3 regions of the Streptomyces sp. NPDC043680 genome follow, and region 2 is predicted to be linked to each of the others. Evidence: riboswitches for the same ligand, from Rfam matches in the RefSeq annotation. Region 2 holds a riboswitch; each other region holds the start of a gene.

Region 1 (3,266 bases), on a different contig from region 2:
GGCGCGCAGCGCGACCCGGGTGTGCCCCTCGGGCGAGAGGTGCAGCCGGTCGTCGTCCCAGGCCCGCCGGTCCTGGACGGACTTCAGCGACCAGAGGTCGAGCACCGGGCACCCGTACCGGTCGGCGATGGCGCGCACGTGCGCGCTGTACGTCGCCACCTTGCCCCGCAGGTGCTTGAGGACCGGCACGCCCCGGGTGTCGAAGCCCGTGGTGATCATGACCAGTCCGACGGCTCCGGTCAGGTCGGCGACGGCCGCCTCGAAGCGCTCCGCCACGGCGTCCGGGTCGCTGCCGGGTCGGATGATGTCGTTGCCCCCCGCGCAGAAACTCACCAGGTCCGGGGCGAGTTCCTTGGCCCTGGGCACCTGTTCGGCCACGATCTGGTCGAGGAGGCGCCCTCGTACGGCCAGGTTCGCGTACCGGAAGTCGTGCTCCTCGCGCTGATCGGCCAGGAGGACGGCCAGCCGGTCCGCCCAGCCGACGAAGCTCCCCCCGGGTCCCGGATCCCCCACGCCCTCGGTGAAGCTGTCCCCGATCGCCGCGTACGAGCCGATGGTCTTGAGTGTCGTCGTCGTCGCTGCCACGAGGCCTTATCCTTCACCCCGGCGCGTGACCTACGCCACCGTAGGCAGGGGTTGACGGACCGTGATCTATACCACGAGGTGGGTACGGGATAACAGCGCGTGAGGCCGGGACCCCCCTCGGGCCCCGGCCTCACGCGGGTCTGGACGCCCCCGCGGCGGCGGGAGGTTTCAGATGCTCACGCCCTTGGAGCGGAGGTAGGCCAGCGGGTCGACGTCCGAGCCGTAGGACGGGCCGGTGCGGATCTCGAAGTGCAGGTGCGGGCCGGTCGAGTTGCCGGTGGAGCCGGAGAGGCCGATCTGCTGCCCGGCGGCCACGCTCTGGCCGACCGAGACGGAGAGCTGTGACAGGTGGCCGTACTGGGAGTACTTGCCGTCCTCGTGCCGGATGACGACCTCGTTGCCGTACGCGCCGCCCCATCCGGCGGAGACCACGGTGCCGGCGCCGACCGCCTTGACGGAGGTGCCGGAGCTCGCGATGAAGTCGACGCCGGTGTGGTAGCCGCTGGACCACATGGCGCCGGGCGTCTTGTACTGGGTGGAGATCCCGCCACCGCCGACCGGGGCGACGAAGCCGGCGGCGGTGACCGTCCGGCTCTTCGCGGCGGGTGCCGGCGCGGCCTCGGCCGCGGCCTGGGGAGCCGGGGCCTTCGCCTTGGGCGCCGGGGCCTGCTTCTCGGCCGGGGCCTGCTTCTCGGCCGGTGCCTGGCTCTGGACCGGGGCCTGCTTGCGGGCGGGGGCGTGCGGGGCGGCCGCGGCCTCGGCGCCGAGGGTCAGCTTGAGGCCGGGGTGGATCAGGGACGGGTCGGCCCCGACGGCCTCGCGGTTGTCGGCGTACAGCTGCTGCCAGCCGCCCGCGAGGTGGCGCTCCGCGGCGATCTTGGAGAGGTAGTCGCCGGGCACCACGGTGTAGACGCTCGGAGCGGCGGCGGGAGCGGCCTGGAGCGCGGCCGGAGCCTGGGGGGCCTGCACGGGAGCGGTGACGGGGGCCGCGGCCGGGGCGCCGGCCGCCTGGGCGCCGGCGGCACCCATCAGCGGCAGGGCGAGGGCCGCGCCGCCGGTGCCGGCAACGGCGAAACCACGCGCGAGGGAGCGGGACTTGGGACGGCGGTGCTTACCCTTTGCAGGCATGGCGAATTCCTCTCCGTCGCCTGCGAGGTGAGCTGTCGGGTTCGGACTGGAGATGTCCGGCCGGACAGGAACAGCACCTGTACGGCTTCACCCCGAGCTGTCCGGGAGAAAGATCCGGAGCAGCGGCTTACCTGGTTCCCCCGCTCCTGCCGCGCGCGTGAATAGTCGGGTGCGGTTCCCGGATGGCGGCAGGATTCGGCGGTCCATCCGGATCGGGGCGAACGTAATCCAGCCGGACCGTACGGAACAAGCCATGAATTACCCATCAGTTTCCCGGCAGTGGGCGATCGGCGGAATTCCGGTCACCCTGTGTCCATTCCGCGGCGGCAACAACCCTTCCCACAGGGCAATTCGAGAACCGCGATCAGGCACGCACGGTCACCGTATGATCTGGCTCACGGGCGGGGACGCGATCTACCCTTCTGTACAGGCAAGTTGCGTCCAAGTGGTCCAAATTCGGACATCCGCGACGATACGGAGGAGACTTCCGTGACCCAGCAGATACCCCACACCCCACCGGTGGAACCGGAGCTGGTCGGAGTGCGCAACTTCCGCGACGTGGGCGGCCTGCCGACCACCGACGGGCGCAGGATCAAGCCGGGACGACTGTTCCGAAGCGGACATCTGGCACATGCCACCGAAAAGGACACGGAATTCCTCGCCTCGCTGGGCCTGCACACCATCTTCGACTTCCGCAACGACGCGGACCACGCCCTGGAGGGCCTCGACGTCGAGCTGCCGGGCGTCCGCAACGTCAACATCCCTCTGTCCGATCCGGCCGACGGGCGGGAGTTCTGGACGATGGTCCGCGAGGGCGGTCTCGACCAGCTCCGCGCCCTCCTCGGCGACGGGAAGGGCGCCGCCCGGATGTCCGCCTCGTACCGCTCGATGGTCAGGAACCGCACCGGCGAGCACAGCCGGGTCGTGCACGCCCTCGCCGACGCGAGCGTCCCGGCCCTCATGCACTGCGCGGCCGGGAAGGACCGGGCGGGGCTGTCGATCGCCGTCACCCTGCTCGCGCTGGGCGTCGAGCGGGAGGCCATCACCGCGGACTACCTGGAGTCGAACGCCCCGCACCGCCGCTACCGGATGCGCCGCACGGGCGAGCCGTCCGAGGTCCACTCCCCCGAGGTGGTGGAACTGATCACCCCGCTCTTCGAGGCCCGTGCGGAGTACCTCACCGCCGCCTTCGACACCATCGACGATCACTGGGGCGGCCTCGACCGCTATCTGGCCGAAGGCCTCCGACTCACGCCCGCGACGCTGACCCGCCTGCGCGAGCACCTGCTCGACTAGGCCGCGTCGTCCGGCACCCGTCGGCCCCGCCCCGCACATCGCAAGGGCAGGGCCGACGGACAGGGCCGACTCGCAGGGTCGGCGGGCGGCCCCGACGGCGGCGGCGAACCGGCGGAATGAATACGGCAGTTGCCCGGTTGGCGACGGCCGGCGGGTGGCCTTCCACCGCGCCGACGACGGGGCGGTGTGGACCGTCGACAACGACATCGGCGAGGACGACCGCGGGAGGCTCGCGCTCACCTTCAGCGGCGAGTACG
Region 2 (3,266 bases):
GCCCTGACCGCCGTCCAGCGCGTCCTCGACATCACCCCCGAGGAGGTGCAGGCCGTGGCCGCGGCCCGACTGCGCCCCGACAACCGCGCGGTGCTGGTGTACGAGCCGCTCGCGGCCGATGCGGCCGGCGGCTCCGCGGCGACCGAGACCGAGACCGAGAACGAGGGGGCGGAGCAGTGAGCGACACCGCAGCCGTCACGATGACCTTCCACCCGCAGCCGCAGGCCGGGCAGCCCAAGCCGTGGGCCTTCCCGGCCCCCGAGCGCGGCGCGCTGCCGAGCGGCCTGACGGTGCTGCGCTGCCACCGGCCCGGCCAGAAGGTGATCGCGGTCGAGGTCAACCTCGCCGCCCCGCTGGACGCCGAGCCGCAGGGCCTGGACGGGGTGGCGACCATCATGGCCCGCGCGCTGTCCGAGGGCACCGACAAGCACTCCGCCGAGGAGTTCGCGGCCGAGCTGGAGCGCTGCGGCGCCACGCTCGACGCCCATGCCGACCACCCCGGCCTGCGCCTCTCGCTGGAGGTCCCGGCCTCCCGGCTGCCGAAGGCGCTCGGGCTGCTCGCCGATGCCCTGCGCGCGCCGGCTTTCGCCGACAGCGAGGTCGACCGGCTGGTGCGCAACCGGCTCGACGAGATCCCGCACGAGCTGGCCAACCCGCAGCGCCGCGCCGCCAAGGAGCTGTCCCGGCAGCTCTTCCCGGCCTCCCTGCGGATGTCGCGGCCCCGCCAGGGCACCGAGGAGACGGTCGCGCGGATCGACTCCGCGGCCGTACGCGCCTTCTACGAGGCCCACGTACGCCCCGCCACCGCCACCGCGGTGGTCGTCGGCGACCTGACCGGAATCGACCTGGACGCCGTCCTCGCCGACACGCTGGGCGCCTGGACCGGCAACACCGCGGCCCCGCACCCGGTGCCCCCGGTTACCGCCGACGACACCGGCCGCGTGATCATCGTGGACCGGCCCGGCGCGGTCCAGACGCAGCTGCTCATCGGCCGGATCGGGCCGGACCGCCACGACCGGGTCTGGGCGGCGCAGGTGCTCGGCACGTACTGCCTGGGCGGCACCCTCACCTCGCGCCTGGACAAGGTGCTGCGCGAGGAGAAGGGCTACACCTACGGCGTGCGCGCCTTCGGCCAGGTGTTGCGCTCCACCGCCGACGGCAAGGGCGCCTCGATGCTCGCCATCAGCGGCTCGGTGGACACGCCCAACACCGGCCCGGCGCTGGACGACCTCTGGAAGGTGCTGCGCACCCTCGCCGAGGGCGGCCTCACCGACGCCGAACGGGACGTGGCCGTACAGAACTTGGTGGGGGTGGCCCCGCTGAAGTTCGAGACGGCGGCGGCCGTCGCGGGCACCCTGGCCGACCAGGTCGAGCAGGAGCTTCCGGACGACTACCAGGCGCAGTTGTACGCCCAGCTGGCCGAAACCGGCACGGTGGAGGCGACTTCGGCGGTCCTGGCGGCCTTCCCGGTGGACCGCCTGGTCACGGTGCTGGTCGGTGATGCGGCGCAGATCGAGGAGCCGGTGCGCGCCCTCGGGATCGGCGAGGTGACCGTCGTCGGCAACTGACCGATACGTCCAGGGCTCCGGCGGGCTTGTCCGCCGGAGCCCTTTTTGTCTGTTTGGCGGAGAGCGGGCTCGTATGGGCTGTGGCGTACGCAACAAAAGAGCGCGTCTGTTTGGCGATTGACTGATGATCCGCCTAGCGTCGGGCGTGCTGTCCGTCAGTTGTACGCGCCGCACCCGCGGCACCGGGCAGCGATCGCCGAGTCCCCGTCAGGCGCGAGCCTGGGGAGCCGGGGACCCACAAGCGTCCCTGGGGTGAATCGGACCGCCTCGCCAGAGGGGGCCCGTAGGAGACCTTCCTGCTCCGAACCCGTCAGCTAACCCGGTAGGCGAGAAGGAAGGAAAGGATCAGCCCCTTCATGGCGTTTGGCAGTCGTGCCGCCGGTAAGCACCGTGGTTCCAGCCGTCTGAGCCGCAAGACCGCCGGTTACGCCGGCATCGCCGCCCTCGCCACCACCGGTGTCGTGGGCTCCCTGGCCGGACCGGCGTTCGCCGCCTCGGACAAGGCCCCCTCGATGGAGGACACCGGCCTGAACGCCGTGGTCACCGCCGAGGACCTCGCGGGCGAGATCGAGGCCCAGGCCGAGGCGCAGCAGAACGCGGCCGATGCCGCCGCCGCCAAGGCGAAGGCCGAGGCCGACGCCAAGGCCCGCGCCGCCGAGGCCAAGCAGAAGGCCGAGGAGAAGGCCAAGGCGGAGCGCGAGGCCGCGGAGCGTGCGGCCCGCGAGGAGGAGCGCAAGCGCCTCAACACCTTCGTCTCCCCGCTCGACGAGTCGTACGTCAGCACCCAGTACCACGCGGGTGGCGGCATGTGGTCCTCCGGCAGCCACACCGGCATCGACTTCCACGCGGCCTCCGGCACCTCGGTGCACGCGGTGGGCTTCGGCACCGTGGTCGAGGCCGGCTGGGGCGGCGCCTACGGCAACAACGTCGTCATCAAGCACAACGACGGCACGTACACCCAGTACGGCCACATGTCCTCGCTGAGCGTCTCCGTCGGCGAGCAGGTCACCCCGGGCCAGCAGATCGGCCTGTCGGGCTCCACCGGCAACTCCAGCGGTCCGCACCTGCACTTCGAGGCCCGTACCGGCGCCAAGTACGGCTCGGACATCGACCCGGTCGCCTACCTGCGCCAGCACGGCGTCGACGTCTGACGGACGGGCCGGGCCTGCAACGCCCGCCTGCCGCGCACCACATCCTTTCGCAGACCCCGGCTCACCGAGCCGGGGTCTGCGCGTTGTGGCCATAAATATCCGTGGAATTTCTGTCCGTGCTCGGAAAATATCGCGTGTTGCAATAGAGTCGCACTGCGGCCCACAAGGTCGCGCCAAAATGACGTCGGCAGTCGGAAATAGGCGGAGGTCCGGTCTTGCGTATTCCTGCGCACGCGGTATGCACAGCGATCCGCGACGACATCGTCTCCGGGGTGTTCGAGCCGGGCGGCAGACTGACCGAGGAGGTCCTGGCCCGCCGCTACGGGGTCTCCCGCGTCCCGGTCCGCGAAGCGCTGCGCACTCTGGAGTCGGAGGGCTTCGTCACCACCCGGCGGCACGCCGGCGCGTGCGTCGCCGAGCCGACCGAGCAGGAGGCCGCCGACCTGCTGGAGGTGCGGATGCTGCTGGAACCGCTCGCGGCCGCCCGCGCGGCCCGCCGTCGCACGGAGGCTCATCTCAAGGTGCTGCGCGGTCTGGTGCGGCTGGG
Region 3 (3,266 bases), on a different contig from region 2:
GTTGGTGACGAACAGGTCGTCGCCGACGATCTGGACCTTGGAGCCGAGGCGGTCGGTGACGGTCTTCCAGCCGGCCCAGTCGTCCTCGAACAGCGGGTCCTCGATGGAGACGAGCGGGTACGCCGCGACGAGCTCCTCGTAGTACTCGGTCATCTCGGCGGCCGAGCGGGACTGGCCCTCGAACTCGTACTTGCCGTCCTTGTAGAACTCGGACGCGGCGACGTCGAGCGCCAGCGCGATGTCCTTGCCCGGGGTGTAGCCGGCCTGCTTGATGGCCTCGACGATGAGGTCGAGCGCGGCGCGGTTGGACTCCAGGTTCGGGGCGAAGCCGCCCTCGTCGCCCAGGCCGGTGGAGAGGCCCTTGGTGTGGAGGACCTTCTTGAGGGTGTGGTAGACCTCCGCGCCCCAGCGCAGCGCCTCGGAGAAGGACTCCGCGCCGATCGGGGCGATCATGAACTCCTGGATGTCCACGTTGGAGTCGGCGTGCGACCCACCGTTGAGGATGTTCATCATCGGAACGGGCAGCAGGTGCGCGTTCGGGCCGCCGAGGTAGCGGAAGAGGGGGAGGTCGGAGGCCTCGGACGCGGCGTGCGCGACGGCGAGGGAGACGCCGAGGATGGCGTTGGCGCCGAGCGAGCCCTTGTTGTCGGTGGCGTCCAGGTCGAACATGGCCTGGTCGATCAGACGCTGCTCGGTGGCGTCGTAGCCGACGAGCTCCGGGCCGATCTGCTCGATGACCGCGAGGACGGCCTTCTCGACACCCTTGCCCATGTAGCGGTTGGGGTCACCGTCGCGGAGCTCGATGGCCTCGAAGGCACCGGTGGAGGCACCGGACGGAACTGCAGCACGGCCGGTGCTGCCATCGTCGAGGCCCACCTCGACCTCGACCGTGGGGTTGCCTCGGGAGTCCAGGATTTCCCGGGCTACGACGACGTCGATGGACGGCACGAGCATCTCCTTCTGGGATGTGACGCTGGATGTGCGGTGGCGGGAGGCCGTGGGACGGCCCTGCCGACTAGAGCCTAACCGGCTCCGGGCACTGGGCCGCCCGACCGCCCGGCTCCTGGGACGAAAAAGGGCCCGAATACCCCGCTTCCGGGACATAGGGACCCTGATCACGGCCTTGATCACGGCCTTGATCACGACCCGCACGTGCCGCCGCCCGGCGCGTGCGGAGACGCGCCGGGCGGCGGGGAGTGCGTGCGGGGGTCAGCTGAGCTTCAGCTTCTGCCCCGGGAAGATCAGGTCGGCGTCCTTGACCGTGTCCTTGTTCAGCTCGAAGACCTTCTCCCAGCCGCCCTTGACGCCGTTGGCCTCGGCGATGGTGCTGAGGGTGTCGCCGGTCTTGACCTCGTACGAGCCGGTGCCGACCGGAGCGGCGGCCGGGGCCTCGGAGCGCTCGGAGCGGGTGGTCGGCGCCTCGGCGCGCTTCGGCTCGGTCTTCTTCGGCTGCGTCTTCTTCGGCTGCGTCTTCTGGGGCTGGGTCTTCTGCTCCGTCTTCTTCGGGGTGTCGGTCCCACCACCGGTGTAGGAGGAGTTCGACAGGCCGACGCCGCAGGACGGCCAAGCGCCCTTGCCCTGACCCTTGAGGACCTTCTCGGCGATGGCTATCTGCTGCGCCTTGGAGGCCTGGTTGGCCTGCGCGGCGTATGCCTTGCCGCCGTACGCGGCCCAGGTGGAGGACGAGAACTGCAGGCCGCCGTAGTAGCCGTTGCCCGTGTTGATGGCCCAGTTGCCGCCGGACTCGCACTGCGCGACGCGGTCCCACTCGGAGGCGGTCGCGGCGCTGGCCGAGCCGGCCGCCATCAGGGGTGCCGCGACGGCGACGCCGGTGACGCCGGCGAGCGTGACGATGCGTGCGGCCTTGGAGGCGCGGCGGTGCTTGCCCTTGCCGGAAAGCAGCATGGAGTTCTCCTCACCGACGCCTACGAGGTGAGCTGTCGGGTTCGGGCCGATGTTGCCCGGCCGCGCGACTGGCGCGCGGCTTCACCCCAAGCCGTTCCCTGACCATCTCTCAATGGCCGGGCCCGGCACCTACCTTGGGTCCCCCGCTCCTGCCTTCGGCGCTTGACGCGACGACTGTTCCCCCCGTCCGCCGGCAGGATTCGGCGATGCGGTCGAAGGGGCCCGCGATGGCGGGCGGTTCAGAAGGTAGACAGGTCCCTCCCCGATGTTCAACGCGCGACATCGGGGAGAAACGGCCCCTACTTGCGCTCCTCTTACGGGTGTTTGCGCAGGTGAGGACGGGGTTTGCGGAAGACGCAGGGCGTGACACGCCAGTTGACCGGAAGAGACACATGTCTCACTTGCCGATAACCGACATTCAGCACCTTCCGGGCGCCCGAACTGCCCATATTGCTAACTTAGATCCAGATTCTGGCCGGGCTTGATCAGGTTGGCGTCCTCGCCGATGACCTGCTCATTGGCCTGGTAGAGCGCGCTCCACCCGCCCTTGACTCCCTTGGCATCCGCGATGGTCGCCAGGCTGTCGCCCGACTTGACCGTGTACGTGGGCTCCGACGCAGCATCAGGAGCGGCCGGGGTCTCCTGCGCGGGGGCACCACGGTGCTTGCCGGTGGCGGAGGCATCCCCGGCGCCCGCCGGGTCGGTGGAGGCGCCCGGGGCGCCGGGCGCCGCAGGGGCGCTCGGGTCGGCCGGGGCGGGCAGCGTGGGGCTCGCCGGGTCGGTCGGGGGCGCAGGGCTCGTCGGGTCGGACGGCAGCGTCGGGGCCGTCGGCGCGGGGACCACAGGGCTCGTCGTCGGGTCGCCCGGGAACACAGGGATCGTGGTGGGGTCGTCCGGCGCCGGCATGACGGGCAGTCCGCTGGAGGGCGCGAGCGGCGCCGCGGGGAGCGTGAACGAGGGGTCCGGGGTCGGGGTCGGTGCCCCGAAGTCCGTGGCGGGCGCGCCGGAACCGCCGGCCGGGACGGCGTCGTCCGGGCGGGAGGGCGTGGGGGCGATCGGCCCGTGGGTGCCGGGCGTACCCGGGTCCACCGCGGCGGCGGGCGACTGCTGGGTCAGCCCGGCCCCGGCGGCGCACAGCTGCCAGGCTTCGGGGCCCTGGGAGGCCAGCACCCGTTCGGCGACGGCGATCTGCTGGGAACGGCTGGCGAGGTCGGGCCGCGCGGCGTAGGTGAGGCCGCCCGCGTTGTTCCACTGCTCCTGGGTGAACTGGAGTCCGCCGTAGGCACCGCTGCCGGAGTCGGCGCTCCAGGAGCCGCCGCTCTCGCACTCTGCGACCTTGTCCCACGTGGAGGCGTCCGCCG

The links. Region 2 has a riboswitch for cyclic di-AMP ahead of AC0666_RS17505 (M23 family metallopeptidase). Riboswitches for the same ligand answer to the same signal wherever they lie in the genome.
Region 1: another riboswitch for cyclic di-AMP. It lies ahead of AC0666_RS18335 (LysM peptidoglycan-binding domain-containing M23 family metallopeptidase); the one in region 2 lies ahead of AC0666_RS17505 (M23 family metallopeptidase).
Region 3: another riboswitch for cyclic di-AMP. It lies ahead of AC0666_RS30680 (transglycosylase family protein); the one in region 2 lies ahead of AC0666_RS17505 (M23 family metallopeptidase).

Annotation. Positions count from the first base shown of each region.
Region 1 is NZ_JBWKCE010000008.1:67,202-70,467, forward strand. Features, by position in the region: gene AC0666_RS18330 (SGNH/GDSL hydrolase family protein) at 1-585, opposite strand, end outside; gene AC0666_RS18335 (LysM peptidoglycan-binding domain-containing M23 family metallopeptidase) at 754-1,713, opposite strand; cyclic di-AMP (ydaO/yuaA leader) riboswitch at 1,716-1,891, opposite strand; gene AC0666_RS18340 (tyrosine-protein phosphatase) at 2,203-3,009, shown strand; gene AC0666_RS18345 (hypothetical protein) at 3,164-3,266, shown strand, end outside.
Region 2 is NZ_JBWKCE010000007.1:201,665-204,930, reverse strand. Features, by position in the region: gene AC0666_RS17515 (M16 family metallopeptidase) at 1-180, shown strand, start outside; gene AC0666_RS17510 (M16 family metallopeptidase) at 201-1,568, shown strand; cyclic di-AMP (ydaO/yuaA leader) riboswitch at 1,753-1,911, shown strand; gene AC0666_RS17505 (M23 family metallopeptidase) at 1,925-2,719, shown strand; gene AC0666_RS17500 (GntR family transcriptional regulator) at 2,935-3,266, shown strand, end outside.
Region 3 is NZ_JBWKCE010000024.1:17,474-20,739, reverse strand. Features, by position in the region: gene eno (phosphopyruvate hydratase) at 1-954, opposite strand, end outside; gene AC0666_RS30680 (transglycosylase family protein) at 1,210-1,905, opposite strand; cyclic di-AMP (ydaO/yuaA leader) riboswitch at 1,908-2,076, opposite strand; gene AC0666_RS30675 (LysM peptidoglycan-binding domain-containing protein) at 2,359-3,266, opposite strand, start outside.